Regions from separate parts of the Arthrobacter sp. T572 genome, predicted to be linked through region 1. Evidence: riboswitches for the same ligand, from Rfam matches in the RefSeq annotation. Region 1 holds a riboswitch; each other region holds the start of a gene.
What was found. Region 1 has a riboswitch for S-adenosylmethionine ahead of ACUYMZ_RS18420 (DUF1737 domain-containing protein). Riboswitches for the same ligand answer to the same signal wherever they lie in the genome.
Positions count from the first base shown of each region.

Region 2: another riboswitch for S-adenosylmethionine. It lies ahead of ACUYMZ_RS10345 (LLM class flavin-dependent oxidoreductase); the one in region 1 lies ahead of ACUYMZ_RS18420 (DUF1737 domain-containing protein).
Region 3: another riboswitch for S-adenosylmethionine. It lies ahead of ACUYMZ_RS06110 (hypothetical protein); the one in region 1 lies ahead of ACUYMZ_RS18420 (DUF1737 domain-containing protein).
Region 4: another riboswitch for S-adenosylmethionine. It lies ahead of metX (homoserine O-acetyltransferase MetX); the one in region 1 lies ahead of ACUYMZ_RS18420 (DUF1737 domain-containing protein).

Region 1 covers NZ_JBRAZQ010000002.1:3,714,454-3,720,302, forward strand. Annotated here, with positions in the region: gene ACUYMZ_RS18405 (aromatic amino acid ammonia-lyase) at 1-208, opposite strand, end outside; gene ACUYMZ_RS18410 (NtaA/DmoA family FMN-dependent monooxygenase) at 211-1,539, opposite strand; gene ACUYMZ_RS18415 (SulP family inorganic anion transporter) at 1,669-3,372, shown strand; SAM riboswitch class IV at 3,451-3,563, shown strand; gene ACUYMZ_RS18420 (DUF1737 domain-containing protein) at 3,577-3,843, shown strand; gene ACUYMZ_RS18425 (rhodanese-like domain-containing protein) at 3,840-4,250, shown strand; gene ACUYMZ_RS18430 (O-succinylhomoserine sulfhydrylase) at 4,253-5,461, shown strand; gene ACUYMZ_RS18435 (glutamate--cysteine ligase 2) at 5,688-5,849, opposite strand, start outside.
Region 2 covers NZ_JBRAZQ010000002.1:1,974,743-1,980,591, reverse strand. Annotated here, with positions in the region: gene ACUYMZ_RS10355 (ABC transporter substrate-binding protein) at 1-479, opposite strand, end outside; gene ACUYMZ_RS10350 (NtaA/DmoA family FMN-dependent monooxygenase) at 476-1,891, opposite strand; gene ACUYMZ_RS10345 (LLM class flavin-dependent oxidoreductase) at 1,924-3,015, opposite strand; SAM riboswitch class IV at 3,052-3,161, opposite strand; gene ACUYMZ_RS10340 (PLP-dependent cysteine synthase family protein) at 3,471-4,826, shown strand; gene ACUYMZ_RS10335 (NADH:flavin oxidoreductase/NADH oxidase) at 4,823-5,849, shown strand, end outside.
Region 3 covers NZ_JBRAZQ010000002.1:1,045,348-1,051,196, forward strand. Annotated here, with positions in the region: gene ACUYMZ_RS06090 (matrixin family metalloprotease) at 1-227, opposite strand, end outside; gene ACUYMZ_RS06095 (matrixin family metalloprotease) at 333-1,226, opposite strand; gene ACUYMZ_RS06100 (VIT1/CCC1 transporter family protein) at 1,336-2,517, opposite strand; gene ACUYMZ_RS06105 (hypothetical protein) at 2,784-2,978, shown strand; gene ACUYMZ_RS06110 (hypothetical protein) at 2,975-3,271, opposite strand; SAM riboswitch class IV at 3,287-3,406, opposite strand; gene ACUYMZ_RS06115 (SRPBCC family protein) at 3,500-3,766, shown strand; gene ACUYMZ_RS06120 (SRPBCC family protein) at 3,763-3,942, shown strand; gene ACUYMZ_RS06125 (sodium:solute symporter family protein) at 4,073-5,590, opposite strand.
Region 4 covers NZ_JBRAZQ010000002.1:1,524,941-1,530,789, reverse strand. Annotated here, with positions in the region: gene ACUYMZ_RS08130 (alpha/beta hydrolase) at 1-315, opposite strand, end outside; gene ACUYMZ_RS08125 (SGNH/GDSL hydrolase family protein) at 393-1,229, shown strand; gene ACUYMZ_RS08120 (winged helix DNA-binding domain-containing protein) at 1,243-2,427, shown strand; gene metX (homoserine O-acetyltransferase MetX) at 2,461-3,582, opposite strand; SAM riboswitch class IV at 3,597-3,712, opposite strand; gene ACUYMZ_RS08110 (bifunctional o-acetylhomoserine/o-acetylserine sulfhydrylase) at 3,865-5,181, opposite strand; gene ACUYMZ_RS08105 (VOC family protein) at 5,417-5,849, shown strand, end outside.

The DNA of each region.
Region 1 (5,849 bases):
CGCGCCCGGATCCCAGCAGGGTGTTGAGTCCGTAGACACGCTGTCCCGATGCGGCGGCTTTCTCCACCACGTCCCTGGACTGCTGAATCAAGGTCAACGCTTCACGGTTGAGTTCCACGTGAAACGTCGGATCGGCCGCTGCCTCCGCCACCTCGGGAGCGCTCACGGCGGAGGTGCCGATGACCAGTGTCTTCCCAGGCCCGGGCATCGTCAGAAGTCCAGGAGGTTTTGCCGGAAGCCACCGTTTCCGTAACTGGTCCTCAAGACACCGCGGCGGCGCAGCTCGGGAGTGAGCTTGTCCAGGACGCCATGCACGGTCACGGGATCCACGAAGCCGGAAAACAGGAAGCCATCACCGCCCACTGCCTCGCCTGTTTCCTGCAGATAGTCCGCGATTTCCGCGGCTGTACCGATGATGGAGTCCCCGGCGCCGCCGCTTCGGGCCTGGAGGATCTGGCGCAGCGTGGAGCCTGGAGGTGCTGCCTTGGAGAAGTGCTCCAGGGTGCCTTGGTTGCTGTTGGTGGTGAGCTCGGGCAAGGGTGCGTCGAGGTCGAACTGCTTGAAATCAATGACGGAAAGGTAGGAGATCGAGTTGAGCTGGCTGTCGATGTCCCGCTGCGTCAGCTCCCTGCGTTGGGCGCGCAGGTCCTCGGCCTCTGCCGTAGATCCCACCACGGTGGGCTTGAGGACGAAAAGTACCTTGACATGGTCGGGGTTCCTGCCCGCCTTGGCGGCCTCAGCCCGGATGGAGTCCCGGTAGGCCTTCATGCCGTCCACGCCGCGGGCCAGGGCGATCGCCACATCGGCGTGGCCTCCGGCGAAGGCCTTGCCCCGGGGCGAGGCGCCCGCCTGCACCAGCACCGGCTCTTCCGGCAGCGGCGCTGTGTTGAGCGGACCGCGGACCTTGAAGAATTCGCCGTCGTGGTTGATCGGGTGAACTTTGGTGTGGTCGGCAAACCGACCGGCCTCAACGTCCTCCAGCACGGCGTCCGGTTCCCAGCTCCGCCACAGCCGCCTGACGACGTCGACGAATTCCTCCGCTTTTTCGTACCGGAGGTCATGTTCGATCTGCTGGTCAAGGCCATAGTTCCGCGCGGCGAGGTCGCTGCCGGAGGTGACCACGTTCCATCCCAGTTGGCCCTCGGAGAAATGCTGGAGTGTGGCCAGCAGCCGCGCCGCGGTGAAGGGCGGGTAGAAGGACGCGCTGACCGTCGGGACAATCCCGAGGTGCTCCGTGGCGGAGAGCAGGTACGGGACCAGGGCAAGCGGATCATGTTTGGGGGCGAAAGAGGCATGGGCAAGGGATACTTCCGCGGTGCCGCCGTACGTATCCGGGACTGTGAGGGAATCCTCGATGATGAACAGGTCCAGGCCGGATCTCTCGAAGGCACGCACGGCCTCCTGGTACAACGCGGGTTTCTTCCAGTCGTAACCCAGGCTGTACCCCGGAGTTCCCCACCCCTGGACTCCGAAGCCGTGTCCCACGAACCAACCAAAATGAAGCATGGGCTTGAGTGTAGAACTGCTGTGTCCGTTCACCGCGACCTGATTTCATGCGAAGTTACAGGGGGTCGTACTGCGTCAATTATGCTCCCGTGGCGTCACATGTGAAGTGCCTGCAGCACGGCCCGGCTTCCGGAAAACGGCAGGGTCCGGAATGATCTCTGTATGAGTGCGCCCACGTTCGCCCGATCTGTGAGGGACCGGTTGTTGGGCGCCTGGGCACTGAAGGGCTACAAGCGGGAATGGCTGCGGCATGACCTGATTGCCGGCGCAGCACTGTTTGCCCTGTTGGTCCCTGCGGGCATGGCTTACGCGCAGGCGGCAGGACTCCCGCCTGTCACCGGTCTTTACGCAACGGTCGTCCCCCTGCTGGTATACGCAATCGTGGGTCCTTCCAGGATCCTGGTGCTGGGCCCTGATTCTGCCCTGGCACCCTTGATCGCGGCAGCCATCATGCCTTTGGCCATGGGCAGCAGCGAGAAATCCGTGGCACTTGCGGGCCTGCTGGCCTTGCTCGTCGGCGGCATCATGCTCGTGGGTTCAGTCCTCCGCCTGGGGACCATCACCGGCCTGCTCTCAAAACCCATCCGTTTGGGCTACCTCAACGGGCTTGCCCTGTACGTGGGGTTGTCCCAGGTTCCCGCCTTCCTGGGGATTGAGGCAGAAGGCGACTCGATCTGGGAGAAATTGGCCGGCGCCTACACCCAGGTCATGGACGGAGGCACCAACCTTGCCGCCGTCGCCCTCGGACTGGGCTCGCTGGCACTGATCTGGATTCCGCGCCGCCTGAAATGGAAGGTTCCCGGAGTCCTGCTGGCCGTGGTCGCTTCCTGCCTGGCCACGGCTTTCCTGGACCTGGGCGATACCGTCAAGGTAACAGGGGCGCTCCCCCAGGGCCTGCCGGCTCCAGCGCTTGGTGGCATCACGTGGGGCGACGCCCTTGCCCTGGTCCCGGCGGCGGCCGGCATCGCCCTCATGGCGTTCGCTGACACCGGAGTACTGTCCCAGTCCCTGGCAGCGAAAGAAGGGAAGAGGATCTCCGGCAACAGGGAGATGGCTGCCTTGGGTGCAGCCAACGCAGCAACGGGTGTCCTGGGTGGCTTTCCCATCTGCGGCAGCAGTTCCCGGACACCTGTTGCGGTGGATGCCGGGGCAAAGTCCCAACTCACGGGTGCCGTGGGAGCGGCCTTGGTGCTCGCCTTCATGCTCCTGGCGCCCGGAGTCACCGAATTCCTGCCGTCGGCCACCTTGGCGGCCGTGGTGATCGCCGCCGCGGTCGCCCTGGCCGATCCCGCGGGAGTGCGGCGCCTGCTGCGCATGAGCCGCAGCGAATCCGTGGTCATGCTGGCGGCGTTCCTTGGAGTGCTCCTGGTTGGCGTGCTGCAGGGAATCCTCGTGGCCATCGCCCTGGCCCTCCTTGATTTTGTGCGGCGGGCATGGAATCCCTACCGTACGGAGCTCGGCGCCCAGGAGGGCCGCCCCGGATACCACGACCTCGCACGCCACCCGGAAGGCGACAGGATCCCCGGGCTCCTGATCCTCCGGTTCGATGCACCCCTCTTCTTCGGGAACGGGCAGGTCCTGGCCACTTTCGTCCGGGAAGAACTGGACGAGGCCGAGGACCACATCACGCACGTCATCCTCGCTGCCGAGCCCATCACCGGGATCGACACCACAGCCCTGGACGACCTTGTCACGCTGGACGAATGGTTGGCCCAACGGGGCGTGGACCTCGTGTTCGCCGAGCTGAAGGGTCCGGTCAAGGACAAGCTGGTCCAGCTGGGCACGGCTGCCCGCTTCACTCCTGACCACTTCTATTCGACAGTTGGTGCGGCGGTCCGTGAACTGGCCGGACAGGACCACAAGTAGGCACCGGTTACGCAACATGACGGCTGCCATGCCCGCAACAAATGCAGGTGAACGTCCACGGATGTTACGTTTTTCTTGAGTAATGAGCACCAGCGTTAAGCCCTGACTTGCTGGTCGGCAACCCTCTCCCGCGGCGGGGTGCCTCAGGTGACTACTCGGCGTATCGACACTTCGAACTGCAAGCGTGACTGAGGAGCACCACGAATGCCAGAACCCACTGACGACAAACTCGCCTACCGCCTGATCACGGGCCCGGATACCCGCGAATTCTGCGAGCGCATCAGCAACGCCCTCGCCGAAGGCTATGTGCTGCACGGCAGCCCGTCCGCAACCTTCAACGGCACGGACGTGATTGTGGCGCAAGCCATCGTCCTGCCCGCCGCGATCGCAAGTGCGGATGCCGCCGTCGCGAACGCCGTGGACCAACTGGAAAACGACGAAGACGAAGAAGCATTCGAGGGACACGCATGAGCTACGCAGGTGACCTGACCCCGCAGGATGCGTGGGCCAAGCTTAAGGACGGCGCCATCCTGGTTGATGTCCGGACCGAGGGCGAATGGGCCCACATCGGCATCCCTGACACCAAGGCCACGGAGAATGATCCCCTGTTCATCCAGTGGAACCTCGCCGGCGGCATCCCGAATCCGACCTTCATCGACGACCTGAAGCAGCAGGCTCCCGAGGCTGACGGCGTTGAACTGCTGTTCATCTGCCGTTCGGGCCAGCGCTCCATCTCCGCCGCCATCGCCGCAACGCAGGCCGGATTCACGTCCTACAACGTCCTGGAAGGCTTCGAGGGCGAACCTGACCGTTACGGGGAACGCACCGTCAACGGCTGGAAGAACCGTGGCCTGCCCACCAACCTGGGGACCGACTAAAAGTGACTTTCAATCCTGACGCCGCCGGCTGGAGCGCTGACACCCAGGCCGTCCGCGGTGGACTCGACCGTACCAACTTCCAGGAAACCGCCGAGCCGGTGTTCCTCAATTCCGGCTTCGTCTACGAATCCGCTGCAGCAGCAGAACGGGCGTTCACCGGCGAAGACGAACGCTTTGTCTACTCGCGCTACGGCAACCCGTCCGTGGCCACGTTCCAGGAACGGCTGCGGCTCCTTGAAGGAACCGAGGCCTGCTTTGCCACGGCGTCCGGCATGTCTGCAGTCTTCACCGCACTGGGCGCACTGCTGGCAGCCGGCGACCGCGTGGTTGCCGCCCGTTCACTCTTCGGTTCCTGCTTTGTGATCCTGAACGAAATCCTGCCGCGTTGGGGCGTGGAAACAGTGTTCGTCGACGGCCCGGACCTGGACCAGTGGCGCGCGGCGCTCTCCGAGCCGACCACGGCCGTCTTCTTCGAGTCACCGTCCAACCCGATGCAGGAAATCGTGGACATCGCTGCCGTCAGCGAACTGGCACATGCCGCCGGGGCGACTGTGGTCGTCGACAATGTCTTTGCCACTCCCCTGCTGCAACGCTGCGGTGAGCTGGGCGCCGATGTGATCGTCTACTCGGGCACCAAGCACATCGATGGCCAAGGCCGCGTGATGGGTGGAGCGATCCTGGGCACCAAGGAGTTCATTGACGGCCCCGTCAAGCAGCTCATGCGGCATACCGGACCGTCGCTGTCCGCCTTCAACGCCTGGGTCCTCACCAAGGGCCTTGAAACCATCGGGCTGCGCGTGAACCACAGCTCCGCATCGGCTTTGAAAATCGCCGAATGGCTCGAGCAGCAGCCGGCCATCAACTGGGTCAAGTACCCGTTGCTTAAGTCCCACCCGCAGTATGAGCTCGCCACCAAGCAGATGAAAGCCGGCGGCACCGTACTGACGTTCGAACTGTCACCGTCCTCCGGGCGGAGCGCCAAGGAAGCCGCCTTTGCGTTGCTGGACGGCCTGCGGGTCATCGACATTTCCAACAACCTGGGCGACGCCAAGTCCCTCATCACGCACCCTGCCACCACCACCCACCGGGCCATGGGACCGGAGGGACGGGCCGCCATTGGACTGTCCGACGGCGTGGTCCGGTTGTCCGTTGGATTGGAAGACGTGGACGACCTGATTTTGGATCTGGAAAAGGCGCTCAAGCAGGTCTAACCTTCATGCCATGAGCGGGAACCGCCCTTATCGCCGTGCCGGAGCAGTCATTGTTTCCGGTACGGCGGTTTGGTTCCTGGGGATCTCCCCGGTCCAGCGGGTGTACCTCACCGCTGATGCTGCGGAGCGGCTTCGCATGCTGCTGGCGGAAGAAGGCCGTTGGATCACCGGGGGGGGTGGCCGGAGCGTACCTGATGACGTGGGAAGAACCGGCCGAAGAGCGCCCCTAAGCTCTCCGGACCCTGGTCAACAGCGGCGCCGGTTCCTTGTGCGCGTCGGTTGAGGTGCCGCGGGTGGTGACTTTCACGGCATGCCCGACGACGGCGGTCAGGACTTCCGTGGTGGGCGGGGTTCCCGGAGAGCCGGCACCGGCGGAACGGGTGCTGAA
Region 2 (5,849 bases), 1.7 Mb from region 1:
GCGCTGACGTCGCTCAAATAAGTGGAGCCCAGTGTTGCCTTCGCACCAAGGGCCTTGATGGCTTCGAAGTTGGTTTTGACTGAAGCGGCATCAATCGCGGTTCCGTCCGCATAGCTCGCTCCCGTGCGCAGGGTGAACGTGAAGCTCGTGCCGTCCGCGTTGTTCTCGAACTTCTCTGCAAGCCAAGGAACGATTTCGCCGGTCTTCGGGTCCTGCGAGGTCAACGAGGCCACGGTCTGGCGGGCAATCGCGATCGCGTCGTTGTTGCCCACCTGCTGCGGGTCGATGCAGCCACGGTCCACGGAGACCGCGAAGTTCAGGTTCCCACCCGGCACGGGTGAGGCTGCGGCGCTTTGCTGAGCTCCGGCGTCGGCCCCTCCACCGCAGGCGGAGGCCAGGAGCGCTACGGCTCCAAGGACACCGACGACGGCGGCAGGCTTCTTTGTGCCGCGGGCTGCGGACGGTTTGGGGATTCTCATGCGACGTTTTCGCTTTCAGTGAGTTGGGGGCTGGTGAGTGAACCGCGACGGGTGAGGGGCTCACGGAGCCCGAGGTTTTCGCGGAGGGTGGAGCCTTCATATTCGGTGCGGTAGACGCCGCGGTCCTGGAGCCTGGGGACGAGTTCGTTGACGATCTCGTCCAAGCCGGTCGGGACAATCCAGGGCGTGATGTTGAAACCGTCCACGGCTCCCGTGTGGGCGTATTCGGCGAGCTTGTCAGCGATGTCGTCGTAGGAGCCCACCAGTCCACGGCCGTTCAGGCGGGAACGGGCAGCCACGAACTGCCGGATGGACTGGCCTTTGTCCTTGGCCTCGTCACGCCACTGGGCTGCGAGCTCCTTGGCGCTCTTGCCGTGGAAGGCGTTGCCGCGCGTGGGGTTGGTGACGTCCACCACCGGGTCGATGTCCGGGAGCGGCCCGTCCGGGTCGTACTCCGTCAGGGTCCGGCCCCAGAACTGCTCAAGGTACGCGATCGCGGTTTCCGGTCCAACCTGTTGTGAACGGACCCACTGGTGCTTCTCCTCGGCTTCGGCGGCTGTGGCGCCGAGGATGAATTCCTGGCCGGGGAAGATCTTCACGTCATCGGCGGGCCGGCCGGCTTTGAGGGTCCTGGCCACGATGTCCTCGCGGAACTTCTTCGCGTCCTCCAGCTCGGGGTGGGCCGAGAAGATGACGTCGACGTTCCTGACCGCGAAGTCGCGGCCGTCCGGTGAATCGCCTGCCTGGAACAACACGGGGTGGTGCTGGCTGGAGCGCGGGAGGCGTCCGGTGATCTCGACGTCGAAGCTTTGATCCTTGCGCTGTACCGGGCTGATGCTGCCCTCAGCGAGCCAGCGGGCCTCGTTCCGGGACCCGGCGATTGCGCCGTCAGCCCAGGAATCCCAGATGGCCTTGGCCGTCTGGACGAACGCTTCGGCCCGGACATAGCGGTCCTCGTGCTTGAGGAACCCGCCGCGCCTGAAGTTGGCACCGGTCCATGCATTGTCCGTCGTGACGATGTTCCACGCAGCCCGGCCACCCGACAACAGATCGAGGCTGGCGAGGCGGTGGGCAAGGTCCGCAGGGTCGTTGTACGTGGTGTTCTGCGTGGCCACCAATCCGATGTTGGTGGTGATGGCTGCCAGGGCGGCCAGGGCGGTCTGCGCGTCCGGCCGCCCTGCGACGTCCAGGTCGTGGATCCTGCCCAGGTGTTCGCGGAGGCGGAGGCCCTCGCCGAGGAAGAAGGCTGTAAAAAGGCCTCGTTCGGCTGTCTGGGCCACGCGGCGGAAGGATTCGAAGTCGGTCTGCGAGCCGCTGGCCGGGTCCTTCCACACCGTGGTGTGGTTGACGCCCTGGAAAAAGACACCGAACTGGATCCGGCCGTTGCCTGCGATGCGGTGATGCTTGGTCATGGTTCTGCTCTCTGCCTTGTTCTTGGCCTTGTTCAGGCTGCGGCGTAGCGGTTGGCGGGGCGTGGAAGGCGGAAAATTTCGCGCAGCGTCGTGCCTGGCTTTGGCGGCGTTACGAGCCCGGACTTGTGCAGTTCAGGCAGCACCTTGCGGGCAAGCTCCGGCAGGTCGATGTCCAGCACTGCGGGCTTGAGGCGCACGCCGTCTGCGGCTGCAAAGAGCGCCGTGAGGAGTTCCACGAGCCCATCGGGATCGCCCACGTAGCGCGCCCCGCCCTGCCACTTTTCGTGGGCATCAAGCTCCGCAAGCCGGCTGGCTGCGGTTTGCCCCCGGGCGTCCAGGATCACATCCAGTTCAACGACCGTCCGCTGCGCACCTGCCGCCGCTGCCTCTTGTGCTGCCTGGGCCAGGTCGTCGGCCGTGCCGGCGGAGACCAGGGCCACGTCAGCTTCGACGGCGGGAAGCAGGCTTGCGGGGGCGAACACCACCAGCTGGCCCTGGAGTGGACGCGGAATGATGGACGGGCCCTTCACGGCGAACCGCCCGCCTTCAAAATCGGCATAGTGCAGCTTTCCGCGGTCCAGGTAGCGGCCCGTGGCAACGTCGCGGATGACAGCGTCATCTTCCCAGGAGTCCCAGAGCCTGCGGTTGGCCTGGACAACATCGGCTGCCTCGCTGATCACGTCGTCCCCGGGAAGCGGCGTGCGGCCCACGGACCGGGCTTCCCCGGCAAAGTTGTCCGCGTTGACCAGCCAGCCGGCCCGGCCGTGCGAGGAGTAGTCGAGGCTGGCCAGCTGCGTGGCAAGGTGGAACGGCTCGGTGAAGAGCGTCCCTGCTTCCGGGACCAGCCCCAGGGAGCGGGTGACCGGCGCGGCAAAGGCTGCCCGCTGGATGGCATCGAGGCGCACGGGTATCCCGGTGGTTCCTTTGTCCACCACCCGGCTGTCCTTGAAGGTAGCCAAGTGGAAGCCGGCAATATCGGCGGCCTGGACAGTCTCCCGGATCCGCTGGCCCCCCAACAGTGCCTGCGGATCATGGAGGGCCTTGCGCCACGCAGCCGGGTGGGCCCCATCGCCGTCGAGCTCCAAAGCAACTACACGCGAACGGAAATCAGGATTGGAAGGCATGGTTCTCTCTTTTCAGAGGCCGCGGTGCGGCCGGTTGACATTCGCTTGCCGCTGTTGCGGCCAGGTCTGTTTCCGGAGCACCCCGCCACACAATGCCTGAGGGTTGCCGCAGCGCGAGCCGGTCCTTGGCGCGCTGACTCTTGACCTGGGATTGAATCTAGGAGCGTGTCCAAGGAATGTACAAACCGGCCCGACGCGGGAAGTCAACCCGGGAAACACCGCGTCAAAGGGCTGCCAAGTTCGTCATTTTTGACCGATCCGGGAGTCCTGTGTGACTTCCCGTTGCGTGGGATTGAGCCGGGTTGAGTCCCGTTGAGCGCGGTGACAGAACAGCTTTGGCCCGGCCTTGAGGCTCCGTAGTGTCGTGCCATGCCAAAGCCTCCCGGGACCCTTGTGCAGGTCCACGATCCCAGCATGATGTCCGCCACCCAGAGCTCCATCCGCCCGTTGGTCCCATGACCGTCCACGAATCAGTCCTGGATGCCATTGGCGCCACTCCCCTGCTCCGCCTGAACAAGCTCGGCGGCGGGGTGCGTCCACGCATCTACGCCAAGCTCGAGTTCCAGAACATAGGCGGCAGCGTCAAGGACCGCGCCGCGTTGTCGATGATCCGTGCGGCTGAAGAGGCCGGACTCCTGGAGCCCGGCGGCACGGTCGTTGAGGGTACCAGCGGCAACACAGGTATCGGGTTGAGCCTTGTGGCCGCGCAGCTGGGCTACCGCTCGGTGATCTTCGCACCCGCCGCCACCGCCGCCGAGAAGATCAGTTTGCTCCGTGCCTACGGTTCGGAGGTGCACTTGGTGGCTGATTTCGTGCCACGCTCGGACCCGGCCCACCTCGCCAACCGGGCGGCGGCGTTCGCAGCCTCTACCCCGGGCGCATGGCTCGCACTGCAGTACGACAATCCCGCCAACCCCGCCGCCCATTTTGCGGGGACGGGACCCGAGATCTGGGCCGACACCGAAGGGGCCGTGACCCACTTCGTCGCAAGCGTCGGAACCGGCGGGACCATCAGCGGCACGGGGCGGTACTTGAAGCAGGCCAGCGAGGGGGCGGTCCAGGTCATCGCCGCCGACCCGGAGCACTCCCGCTACGGCGGAGGCAACGGATCCCTCAAATACACCGAAGGTGCCGGGCATCCCCTGCACCCGGACTCCGTTGAAGACCTCTGGCCCGAGGCCTTCGACACCGCCTTGGTGGACAAATACTTCAGCATCAGCGACCGGGACGCCATCTTCACTGCCCGCCGCGCTGCCCGCGAGGAAGGCTTGTTGATCGGCGCCACCGGCGGCACAGCCCTGGCTGCAGCACTGCAACTCGCCGAAACCCTGGACGGACACCACACGATCGTGGTGGTGGTGCCGGACTCCGGCCGGAACTACCTCTCCACCTATTTCGACGACGCCTGGCTCACCTCGCTCGGTTTCCTGGAACCCACGACGCCGGAAGGAACCGTTCGCTCGCTGCTCGCCACCGCGCCTGCCGGAGTCCAGCTCCTGGCGAGTACCCTGACAGCGGCGGAGGCCGCCGTCGTACTTCATGCCCGCCAGGTGGCTCCCGCCGAACCGGCATTCCTGGTTCTGGACCGCGGCGACACCTTCGGAACCGTCCACCCGCGCGAGGTAGCGGCGGTGGTGACGCTGGAGTCGTTGAGTGCTGTGGACGATGCTTCCCCGGCCGTTACCGCGGGACTCGGGTACCGCACACTGGCAGCGGGTCTGCCCGCCCGGGAAGCGGCAGGTTCCGGGGTCGTTGCAGTGCTGGTCGATGGCCGGATATCCGCTGCGTTTCGCGGGCAGGCACGCGCGTGAACGCGCCTCCTGTAGCCAAGCGAACCACCGTCAGCCTCTTTCAGCCCATCACCCTGGGACGGCGGACGTTCGCCAACCGGCTGTGGCTTTCCCCGATGTGCCAGTACTCCGCTGCGGACGGCGTTCCGGGACGCTGGCACCTGGTCCATCTCGGGGCACGGGCGTCGGGCGGCTTCGGCCTGATCTTCGCCGAAGCCACGGCCGTTTCTCCGGAGGCACGGATCTCCCTGGGGGACACAGGGCTGTGGAACGACCAGCAGGAGCAGGCCTGGCAGGACATCGTCGATTTCGTCCACGAACGCGGGGCCAGGATCGGCATCCAGCTTTCCCACGCAGGCCGGAAAGCGTCCCTGCGCTTGCCTTGGGAGGCGGCACCGGGCGCCCTGCCCCTTGAAGACGGCGGTTGGACTCCGCTCTCTGCCTCCCCCTTGGCCTTCCCGGGATCACCCGAACCAACGCAGGCCACTGAAGCGCAACTGCAAAGGATCGTGGACGACTTCGCCTCCAGCGCCGTCCGTGCCCGCGGTGCCGGGTTCGACGTCGTCGAAATCCAGGCCGGGCATGGTTTCCTTCTGCACTCCTTCCTCTCGCCGCTCTCCAATGAACGCACGGACCAGTATGGCGGCCCGCTCCGAAACCGGGCGCGGTTGTTGCTGGCAGTTGTGGATGCTGTCCGGGATGTCCTGGGCAGCACGGGCCCCTCGCTCTTCGTCAGGCTTTCGGCAACGGACTGGCTTGAGGACGGCTTCACTGTCCACGACACCGCTGAGGTATCAGGTTGGTTGCGGGAACATGGCGTGGATTTGGTGGATGTTTCCAGCGGCGGCCTCCTCCCGGCCGACATTCCGCTCGGTCCGGGATATCAAGTGCCCCTCGCCCAGCACATCGGTGCCAAAGCGGAAGTGCCGGTTGCCGCCGTCGGACTTATCACGTCGCCGCAGGAAGCGGAAGACATGGTGGCCTCGGGTACTGCCGACGCGGTTTTCGTCGGGCGGGCGGGGCTGGCAGACCCGGCGTTCGGGC
Region 3 (5,849 bases), 2.7 Mb from region 1:
AGGAGTCCCGGACGAACTCCCTGGCTCTGCGAAGAGGAGCCATTCCAGAACTGCTGCAGTCCGCCGCTGAAGTATGCGCCGGCGCAGACCAACGCCAGCACGGCCAGCAGGAACACAATGGCTGCGATGCTGGTGTGTCTGATCGGCGGCCTGCCCGGCGGATCAGGTGGCCGGCCGGGCGGAGGGGGATAGGGGTCCGGCCACTGCGGCGACCCATAAGGTTCCATTGAACCCCCTGACGCTGCGGTCCGGGCGGACGGTGGGGGCGCCGCCGTCGGCCGCTTCCCGCAAGCATAGAGCCGCTCCGGCGACGCGTCCATGGGCCGTCGCGGCTAAATGTCCTTGCGGCACGGTGCGGAAGCCAAAAGGTGCAGCCCGTTGAGGTCCCCGTCGGCCAGCCCGTCGGGGGCGCCGATCTCCGGGTACATGAGCTGGATGGGGTCCTCCACGTGGTCAAGGCCCATCACATGCCCCAGTTCATGCTGCATGACGGCGAGCACGTAGTCCGAGCCGCCTTCTTCTGCCAGCAGCTCGGCCACTTGCGGGGTGTCCAGTTCCAGGCTGCCGGTGATGTAGCTTTTGGCGCCATTGTTCAGGGAGTACATGGTGCTTCCGCCGGTGCCGATCACGTTCCCGGCCAGTGTCGGAGCTTCAGCCGGGGTGGTCCACGAGATCAGCAGTGGAGCCCACCTGTCGCCGTACCTGTCCGGCTGGTAGGGCTCACGCTTGTCAGCGGGTGGTTCGTCGGTGGTTCCGTCGTTGACGAACTGGATGCCGGAGGCTTCGGACACGTTGGCGATCGCGGTCGCCAGCAGTTGGCCGGTTCCGGCGGGGGCGCCGGCGTCATTCACCACGTAGTGCAGAGGACGGCACGGTGAGTACCCCACCGGTGTGCCGTCGTCGTTGGTGGCCAGGAACTTGTACGAGTCACTGGGCGCGCCCGGAGGAAGTGGCGAGGCCAGTGGCGCATCTGCCTCTTCGAGTCCCGGCGGTGGCGCATCCAATGCCCGTGCCGGCGATGGAACCACCTGCCCGATCTGCGGGGTGTCAGGCAGCGCAACGCCCGGGAAGAGGCCCGTGATGCGCGGGTCGCCGTGGAGAAATCCGCTCACCAGGACTGCCACGACAGCGGCCACGGCGGCCATCAGCAGGCCGCGGACAACCTTCAACGTGGTCAGCGCACGCCGGTGTTTCGGCGCGCGCGGCGTCTCACTTTCCGGCTCCACGGCTCTCCATTCCTTGCGCCCCGGTCACGCGGGCCGCGCGGAGGACGAACCAACATTACGGGCACCTGCTCTATGGCGTCCATTCACATGTGCCCAGGAAAGGCCCGTCCTAAACGATCGCGGCGCCGAAAGCCAGCCCCAACCCGTAGGTGGCGGCCGCTGCCCCCAGGCCGATGGCCAGCTGCCGCAGACCCCGGCTGAGCGGCGATGTTCCGGACAGCAAGCCCACGACGGCGCCCGTCGCCAACAGTGCGATGCCCACCAGCGCACCGGCTACTGCCAGCGCGGCCACGCCCGTCATGCCGAAGATGAAGGGGATGATGGGGACGATGGCTCCGGAGGCGAAGAAACAGAAGCTGGACAGTGCCGCTCCCCAAGCAGACCCTACGGTTTCGTGGTCGTCGGTGGGCGGCTTTTCCGGCTGCAGGGACAGGCTGGGGTCGCAGTCGCAGCTGAACAGGCCCAGGCGTTCGGCGGCGCGGTGTTCGGCTGCCTCACGCGTCATGCCGCGGGCCAGGTAGACCAGCACGAGTTCGTTGTGCTCGATGTCCAGTGACGGTGCCGCGGTCAGCGTCGCCTGGGTGGGGAGGGTGGCGCTGAGCAGCTCCCGCTGGGACCGGACGGATACGTACTCGCCGGCACCCATGGACAGCGCTCCGGCGAGAAGGCCGGCCACGCCGCTCATCAGCACCACGGAACTGGGAACGCCGGTGGCCGCCATGCCCATGACCAGCGAAAGGTTGCTCACCAGGCCGTCGTTGGCACCGAACACGGCTGCCCGGAAGGTGCCCGACAACCTGTTCCGCCCCCGGGTTGCCAGGCCGCGGACAACTTCCTCGTGGATCTGCTCGTCGGCCACCATGGCGGGCGTGGCGGCCGGCTCGGCACCGTACGGCGACCTGCCTTCGGCCCGCTGCGCGAGCGCAAGGACAAAGACCGATCCGAAGTTGCGGGCGAGGAAGCCCAGGAAGCGGCTCCGGCCGGATGCTGCCTTGGGCATTCCGGCGTGTTCGCCGAGGAGTTTGAGCCAGTGGGCCTCGTGGCGGCCCTCGGCTTCGGACAGGGCCAGCAGGATCTGGCGTTCTTCGCCCTCACGCCGCTGCGCGAGTTCCCGGTACACCGCGGCTTCGGCCCGTTCGTCGGCCAGGTACTGGCGCCAGCGCTTGATGTCGGAGGCGGACGGCGGTGGCGGCGTTTCCGCTGCCGGAGCTGATTCCGCTGCCGGGGCCGTTTCAGGGGCGGGACCCGGAGCGGGGCTCAACGGATCATGGGATTCATGGTGCTTCTGCACGTTATCTCCTGTGCTGGGTGGGGTGGTTTCGGCCCCATTGCACCGCCCACTGTACCGCTTATTTCCGCGGTTTTTTGGCCGGTATTCCTCAACCGGAATGTTCGGCGGACCTTAATTCGGAGCCCCGCTCAACCTGCGTTCCGACGTGCCGGTCGGGTGTCTTGACCGTTCGCCGGGGCCGGTGCTCAGATGGAAGGACAGGGGCGGGGGACTCCCCGCATTCGGCCGAAGGGCTGCTTGCCGGCCCACCACACGGAGGTTGGAGCATGAACAGCACCGAACCGCACGCAAGCCACCCCGAACGGGCAACCATCGAGTCGGATCCTGCCTACGATTACGGCGAGGACCAGGAAGTGGACGAACCGTGGGTTGAGGAAGTGGACGCTCCCGACGACGACGAGCGGGTGGTCCCGATCGACGACGCGGACGACTTCCGCGAGGACGACGACGACGAACTCTAGTCCTGCATGTCGCTCAGCAGGAAGTGCCGCTCGCGCCCCCGAGGTTGTCCGACGGCGGCAACGGTCACCGTCAGCGTCCGCATCGCGCTGCACCATCGCGTGGGACGGACCGCTTGGCCCAGGGCGCGTTCCATCCTGTGAGCGTCCGCGCAGAGGAACCGCTGCAAGCGGCCGTCCAGGAACAGCGTCACGGTTCCCCTGACAACGTCCACGCCGGGAACCACCGGCACGCCGGGACGTCGGGGGAGGGCAGGGGTGTTTGTTTCGCTCAGGGGGTGGGCTTGGAACGGCAAGGATGGATCTCCTGGGGAGTGCTCTTGCCCGCTCGGTTGTCTCTGGTCCGGAACGGGCCGCTTCCTCATCCGAACCACCCGTGAACATGGGGTTGGTGTGTGGCCAGTCGGAGCTTGGCGCCACCTCTCTTGAAGCTGGCACCACCCTACCGCATGGGCCTTCTTGTTCCGGTCCCGTCCGCAGGAACACACTGTTCAAGGAAGCATCAGTCAGCACCAGGAGGCCCAATGCCCTCGATAGAGAAAAGCGTGGATATTCCCCGGCCCCAGCAGGAGGTCTTCGACTTCCTGGCACGGTTCGAAAACCTCTCCACCTATGATGCTTTTGTCATTTCGTCCGGGCCGCTCGGCGATGCTCCGCCAGGGCTGGGAACCCGGGGCCGGGGAACCACCAGGATCATGGGGCGGCAGTTTGACTGGATGGTTGAATATACGGAATTCGATCCACCCCGCCGCATGGGGTGTCCCGCTCGATCGAAGGTGAGCGGGATTTGACGGCGACGTTCACCCTGGAATCCGTTGACGGCGGGCCCCGCGTTACCGAGCAACTGCGGCTCAATACACCCATGGAGGGCCTGATGGGCAGACTGCCTGGGCCGCTGGTGGAATGGTTCCTGGGTCTGTCCCTCCGCCGCAACCTCAAGAACCTCGCCAAGGTGCTGGCTGCCTGACACTGCCCACTCACAGCACCCGGGCAACGAGAAGTTTGCCGGATTCGGTCCCCTGGCCCGGGAAAACAACAAGGCGGCGCTCCCCGCAAAGGGAAGCGCCGCCGTCGGACGTTGCTTGCAGAAGCTGCAGCTACTTGGCCGGTGAGCTCAGCTCATCCTCGGCCACGCGGGTACCGGCAACACGGTCCGTCCAGGCCTTCATGACCGCCGGGTCGGTGGGCTTGCTGAACAGTGAAACAGCCACGTAGACGATCGCAGAGGCGAGCAGGCCATAGTAGATGGGCTCGTTCGCGTAAATGCCGTCCAGGGGAGCCTTGGCGTTGATCTCAAGGATGATCATGGTGCCCAGGGTGACCACGGAGCCCACGGCCATGGACGCAGCGGCGGCAATTCCCGTGCCACGCTTCCACACCAGGCCACCGATGATCGCGACCAGGAGGCCGCCCACCAGGATGTCGTACGCAATGGTCAGTGCCGCCACGACGTCCTTGGTGGAGATGGCGATGATGATGGCCAGGATGCCGAGTCCCAGGACCCAGTAGCGGTTGGCCTTGACGTCGTGCTCAGGGTTGTCGGAGTCGTCGGTGTTGACGGTCTTGCCGAACCAGCCGGCCACGAACGGGAGAACGTCGGCGCGGGCCACGGTTGCGGCTGCGATGAGTGCGCCGGAGGCGGTGGACATCATGGCTGCGACGGCTGCGGCGAGGACCAGGCCGCCGATGCCGATCGGGAGCAGGTTGGTGGCGACTTCGGCGTAGACGTCGTCCTTGGCTTCGATCTCGATACCGGACAAGGCAACGCTTGCAGCCATGCCGATCAGGGCGCCGGCCAGGCCGTAGAGGATGCAGTACACGCCTGCGGTTGCGCCGCCCCAGCGGGCTACCTTGGGCGTCTTGGCCGTGAAGACGCGCTGCCAGATGTCCTGGCCGATCAGGAGCCCGAGCGTGTAGACCACAAAGTACGTGATGATCGTCTGGAGGCCGATTCCGCCGATGTCGAAGAAGCTTTCATCAACGCGTGCACGGATGCCGTCCAGGCCGCCGGCAGCGTTCATGGCGAACGGAAGCATCAGGAAGAAGATGCCCACCGTCTTGATGACGAACTGGACCTGGTCGGCCAGGGTGATGGACCACATGCCGCCGATGGTGGAGTACACCAGCACGATCGCACCGCCGATGGCGATGGCCAGCCAGCGCTCCCATCCGAACAGCACCACGAAGATGGTGGCGTAGGCGCCGGTGGACGTGGCGCACAGCATCAGGGTGTAGGCCAGCATGACAATGCCGGAGGTCTGCGTCGCCCTGCTGCCGTAGCGAAGGGTCAGCATCTGGGAGACGGTGTAGATCTTGAGCTTCTGGATGGTGCCGGCGAACAGGAGGCTGAGCAGCAGCACGCCTGAACCGATGGCCACCACCAGCCACATGCCGGAGATACCGAACTTGTAGCCCAGGCCAACGCCGCCCACGGTGGATGCGCCGCCAAGGACCACGGCGGCCATGGTGCCTGTGTACAGGAAGGGACCCAGGCGGCGGCCGGCCACCAGGAAATCGCTGTTGTTCTTGGTGCGGGACTTGCCCCACCAACCGAAGGCCAGCATGGCCAGCAAGTACACCACCACGATGGCGATGTTTATGAACGAAGAGTCCATGAGTGGCTCCTTGGAGCTGATGCACAGAGGTTGGGATTTCCGGCGCTGTGTTGGGCTGGCCGGAAGCTCTGTGCGTGATGACGGGAGATTGGCTCGTGTTGTGTGCCTCACAGACAACACTTGTTGCCTATGAGGATATGTTGTGACTGGAGTAACAGTCAAGGTCCTTTGGTTATGGTTACGCCGGAACCGCGCTGCGCGGAAGATGATCCGGCTACTATTGCTCCAATGACAGGGCCGCATGGCAGGCCTGAAAGGT
Region 4 (5,849 bases), 2.2 Mb from region 1:
CAGTGTCACCGAGGAATGGTTCGCTTTGACGGTATCGAGCCACTCGAGCGCGTATCCGGCGGCCAGCTTGACTGCATCCAGTGAGTACTCGATCGATGCAGTCAGCGGAAACCACGTGTACCCGGGCCCGGTGGGCATGGGGGCCCGCAGCGCTGCCACCACGAATCCCTCAGGCAGCAGCCCGGCCAGGCTGAAGAGGTCGTCCTCATTGGAACCGTAACCGTGCAGCAGGACCAGCAGCGGTTTGCCTTCCCGTTCTGACTCGTCGTGGGACCAGAGAACAACGGGCGCGGGGAATGCAACGGCTTCAGTCATGGGTCTATTCTTGCAGTTACCCGCTGGTAACAACCTACGGTCGCGTAGGTTGGCAGGTTAGAGGCAGGATGAGAAGCGTGAGTGACGTGAATTCATTGGTCCGGCCGGACGACCCGGCCCAAAAGCATCCCTGGAGCCGATACGTAGCGCTGGGAGACTCGTTCACCGAAGGCATCGGCGACCCCGAGCCGCAGAACCCCGGTGGTTTCAGGGGATGGGCTGACCGCGTAGCCGAAGAGCTGGGCCGCGGCCACGAAGACTTCGCCTACGCCAACCTCGCCATCCGGGGCAGGCTTCTGCAGCAGATCATCGACGAGCAGGTGGGACCCTGCCTGGAGCTGCAGCCCGACCTCGTCTCCATTTCCGCCGGTGGCAACGACCTCATCCGGCCCGGGGGCGATCCCGACCTTTTGGCAGAGAAGCTGGATGCCGCCGTCGGGCAGTTGGGCTCCGGGGGCGCCACCGTGGTGCTGTTCAACGGGCCCGACACCGCGTCATCCGTACTGGGCCGCATCCGCGGCAAGGTGGCCATCTACAACGAAAACCTCCGCACCGTGGCCGCGCGGCACGACGCCATCATCGCTGACATGTGGTCGCTCAGGCAGCTGGCAGATGTCCGGATGTGGGACGAAGACCGCCTCCACTTCTCGCCCCTGGGGCATCACACCATCGCCATGATGGTCCTCGAAGCACTGAACGTTCCGCACACCCTGGAGCCGTTGAGCCCCAAGCCACTCCCCCCGCGGACGTGGCGCGAGGCGCGTTCCTCGGATCTGGTGTGGGCCCGGGAGTACTTTGTGCCGTGGGTGATCCGCCGGTTGCGCCACCAGTCTTCAGGGGACGGGATCTCACCCAAGCGCCCGACGCCGGGACCCGTGTTCGGACCCGGCAGCACCATGGTGCCGCGCGGCTAGGCAGGGACCGGTCGTGCACGGTGTGACAGGCCAGGCAGCTGCCGTCGTCGACGTCCGCCTGCGGCGGCAACGGCTTCGGCCGCCCTATGGCGCAGACGTAGCCGGCGTCCTGCGACACCTCCTTGCGGTGCAGTCGCAGGAGTTCGCCTACGCGCGCTGGTCCATTGCCCAGCGCACTCCCGGGGCCACAGCCGACGACGTCGAGCAGGCCGTGGCAGACGGGACGATCCTCCGGACCCACATTCTGCGGCCCACCTGGCATTTCGTCCACCGGGACGATCTTGGCTGGTTGATGGCGTTGTCCGCCGAACGCCTTCATCAGGGCAACAAGGGAATGTACCGGCAAACCGGCGTGGATACGGAAACCGCCGCCCGCAGCGGACGGATCCTGGCCGAAGCGGTGGCCGGCGGCAAACACAAGACGCGCGAAGAGCTGGGACAGGTGCTGGAGAGCGCCGGGCTGCCGGGAAAGGGCCTGGGCTTCATTTACCACCTGATGCACGCAGAAACCAGCGGAATCCTGGTCAGCGGCGCGCCGGTGCGTTCAACCGGCGGCGCCCTCAAGCAGACCTATGCACTCTTCGAAGAGCGGGTTCCCAACGCCTCCGGTCTTCAGGAAAGGCCGGGCTTCCGGGGTGACGAGCGCGACCACGCACTGGCACGGCTGGTTCTACGCTACTTCGGCAGCCGGGGTCCTGCGACCGTGAAGGACTGTTCTGTGTGGTCCGGACTGACCATGCAGGACATCCGCCGCGGCCTGGATGCTGCCCGTTCCCTGTCCGCGGAACTCACCACGATGGACGTGGACGGCGTGGAATGCCACGTGGCTGCGGAGGAAGTGGAGTCCCTGGCCCGGTCCGGGCAGCCGGCCCGTCCCGGGCAGGCACTCCCCCGGACGCGGCAGGCGGAGCCCAGGATCGACCTCGTCCAGTGCTATGACGAATACATCATGGGCTACTCCCAAACCCGGCACTACCTGGGCGGAACAGCACCTTATTTTCCGGAGGACAAGGGTCCCATGCACGCGGTGTTGCTGGATGGCCGGCTGGCCGGTTGGTGGCGACACAGGCTCTCGGGCGGAGTATGCGGGCTGGAAGTGCGCATGAACCGTGAACCCGGGCCGGAGGAACAAGCAGCGCTGGACGCCGAGGCCCAACGCTACGGTCAGTTCCTGCGCCTGCAGACGTCGCTGGTGTAACGGCCACCCGTGGTTCCAACAGCCACCGCACCGCTACGCGAAGAACGCCTCGCGGAGCTGGGTGGAAAGCTGGCCGATTTCCGTGAGGAAGCCGTCGTGCCCGATCGGCGCTTCAATGACATGAACAGGGACCTGCCCGGGCAGGTGCGCGGCCAGTTGCCGGGACTGCTCCGGAAAGTAGAGCCTGTCCGTGTCCACTGCCGCGACAAAGAACTCGGCGGTGGCCCGTCCGAGGGCTTCCTGGAGGCTGCCGCGACCACGGGAAACATCGTGGGACATCAGCGCTTCAGTGATGGCGATGTAGCTGTTGGCGTCAAAGCGGCGGACCAGCTTGGTGCCTTGGTGGTCCAGGTAGCTCTCCACCTGGTAGCGGCCGCGTTCGCCCAACACAGCGGCGGCCAGGGGCGTCTCCTGGTGCTGGGCTTCCCTGCCGAAGCGGACATCAAGTTCCAGCGCTGACCGGTAGGTGATGTGCGCGATGCGCCTCGCCAGTGCCAGGCCCGCCTCCGGAGCCGGTCCGTCGTAGTAGTCGCCGTTGTTGAAGTGGGGGTCCTGGCGGATGGCCAAGGTCTGCGACTGGGCAAAGGCGATTTGCTCGGCGGTGCTGTAGGCACCGACTGAGATGACTGCGCATCGTTTGACGCGGTCAGGAAAAGTCACGGCCCATTCAAGGGCCCGGGCACCACCCATGGAGCCGCCAAGCACCGCATGCCACTGGCGGATCCCCAGCGTGTCGGCAAGACGGGCTTCGGCTTCGGTGCTGTCCCGCAGGGTGACCAAGGGGAAGCGGGACCCCCAAGGACGTCCGTCCGGGGCCGTCGAGGACGGTCCGGTGCTTCCGTAGCATCCGCCCACAATGTTGATGGAGACCACGAAGAACCGGTCGGTGTCGATCGTGGCGCCGGGACCCACCAACTGCTCCCACCAACCGTCCTCGTCGGTGGCACCCTTGGCTACGTGCGTGCTTCCCGTCAGCGCATGCTGGATCAGGACAGCGTTCGATGCATCGGCATTCAGCCGTCCCCACGTCTCGTAGGCCAGGACGACATCAGGAAGGAAGCCGCCCGCTTCAAGTTCCAGGGAACCGATGCCCGCGTATTTGACGATGCCGTCTTCTTCGCCCGATTTTGGGAGTGCTGCAGCAGTAATGGTCATTCCTTTGACACCTATCGTCGCGCTTGCCCATCGCCACTTCTGCGACAGGCCAGGTCCTCACCCGGGGCACCCCACCGCGGAGGAGGGTTGCCGGCCAGCAAGCCGGGGCTATGCGCTGGCACTCATGACCTAATACGTAGAGTCTAGGAAGAACATGGCGGTTCTGGCGAAGAATGTGACAGCAGTGTGACGGTTTTTCACTGCCTGGTTCGCCAAAGACCCCGCACGGGCCCCGTCCGGCGAACATTCGACCGGCGGGGCCACGCCAGGGCCTTGCAGAGCCTACGCGCCCTTGGCGGCGCGGAAGCCGGCTTCGAGGTCGGCGATGATGTCGTCGACGTGCTCGATGCCCACAGCCAGGCGGACGAGACCCGGGTTCACGCCTGCTGCCACCTGCTGTTCCACGGTCAGTTGGCTGTGGGTAGTCGACGCCGGGTGGATGACCAGGGACCGGACATCGCCGATGTTCGCAACGTGAGAGTGCAGTTCCAGGGCATCCACAAAGCGCTTGCCTGCCTCGACTCCGCCCTTGATGGTGAAGGCCACCACGGCACCCGTACCGCGTGGACCGTACTTCCGGCCGCGTTCGAACCAGGTGCTGGACGGCAGCCCGGCGTAGGCGACGGATTCGACGTCGTCGTGCGCTTCCAGCCATTGCGCCACTGCCGTGGCGTTGGCGACGTGCCGTTCCACCCGGAGGCTCAGGGTTTCCAGGCCCTGCGCAATCAGGAAAGCATTGAACGGAGACACTGCGGAGCCGAGATCGCGGAGCAACTGGACCCGCGCTTTGAGGATGTAGGAAAGGTTGGCGCCCAGTGCTCCATCCTTCCCGAGGTCACGGGCATAGACGAGGCCGTTGTAGCTGGGATCCGGCGTGTTGAAGTTGGGGAAGCGGTCCGGGTCCTTGCCGAAGTCGAAGTTGCCCGAGTCCACGATCACGCCGGCGATCGCCGCACCGTGACCACCCAGGTACTTGGTGGCTGAGTGCACCACGATGTCCGCACCCCACTCGATGGGACGGATCAGGTAGGGAGTGGAAAGGGTGTTGTCCACGATCAGCGGCACGCCGGCATCGTGTGCCACCTGAGCGATCCCCTCGATGTCCAGGACATCCTGGCGCGGGTTGGACACCACCTCGCCAAAGAAGAGCTTGGTGTTGGGCTGGACGGCGTTGCGCCACTGATCCAGGTTGTCCGGATCCTCAACGAAGGTCACGGCAATCCCGAACTTCTTCAGCGTGTGCGCCAGGAGGTTATACGTGCCCCCGTACAGGCTGGGGCTGGCCACCACATGGTCGCCGGCTTCGGCGATGTTCAGGATGGCGAACGTTTCCGCTGCCTGGCCCGAACTCAGCAGGAGGGCGCCGAGCCCACCTTCCAGGCTGGCAATGCGCTGCTCCACGGCATCCTGGGTGGGGTTGCCGATCCGGGTGTAGATGGGCGCAAGCTCAGCCAGGGCAAACCGGTTGGCAGCACTCTCGGCACTGGGGAACACGAACGAGGTGGTCTGGTAGATCGGAAGCGAACGCGCCCCTGTTGCAGCGTCAGGTTCCTGGCCTGCATGGATCTGGCGGGTTTCAAAGGACCATCCCTGTGACATTGCGTTCTCCTCTTCGTAGCGCATGGGTTTTCAGTTGGTGGTGCCGGGTGGGTTGCGGCCAGTCTAGGAACCCGCCCGCGACTTGGACAGCTTTATGACGAAGACAGTATTTTTCGGTCCCCGCGCGTCTGTTCCGGGTCCAGCCATGACGGTTCCGCTACCCGGGCGGCAACATCCCACCTTGGTTAGGCTTGACTTAGCTGAGACCCCGATCACAAAGTGCCAAGATGAAGCCATGCGCATGGATCACGTCTCTTACGCTTGTGAAAAAGATGGCCTTTTGGCCACCACCGAACGAATTTCCGCGGCTCTGGGAGTGGACGCAGTGCGGGGCGGAGTGCACCCGCGCTTCGGCACCCGGAACATGATCATTCCCCTGGCGGACAACAAATACCTGGAAGTCGTGGAGGTCCTGGACCACCCTGCCTCCGACAAGGCACCCTTCGGCCAGGCAGTACGGGCACGTTCGGCTGCCGGCGGTGGCTGGATGGGCTGGTGCGTCGCCGTTGACGACCTCGTCCCCTTTGAAGACCGCCTCGGCCGCTCCGCCGTTCCGGGCAACCGCAAGTTTCCCGATGGCCGGGAACTCGTGTGGCAGCAGATCGGCATCCTCGGCCTGATCGCCGATCCCCAGGTGCCGTACCTGCTGAAGTGGGAAGGTGACCCCT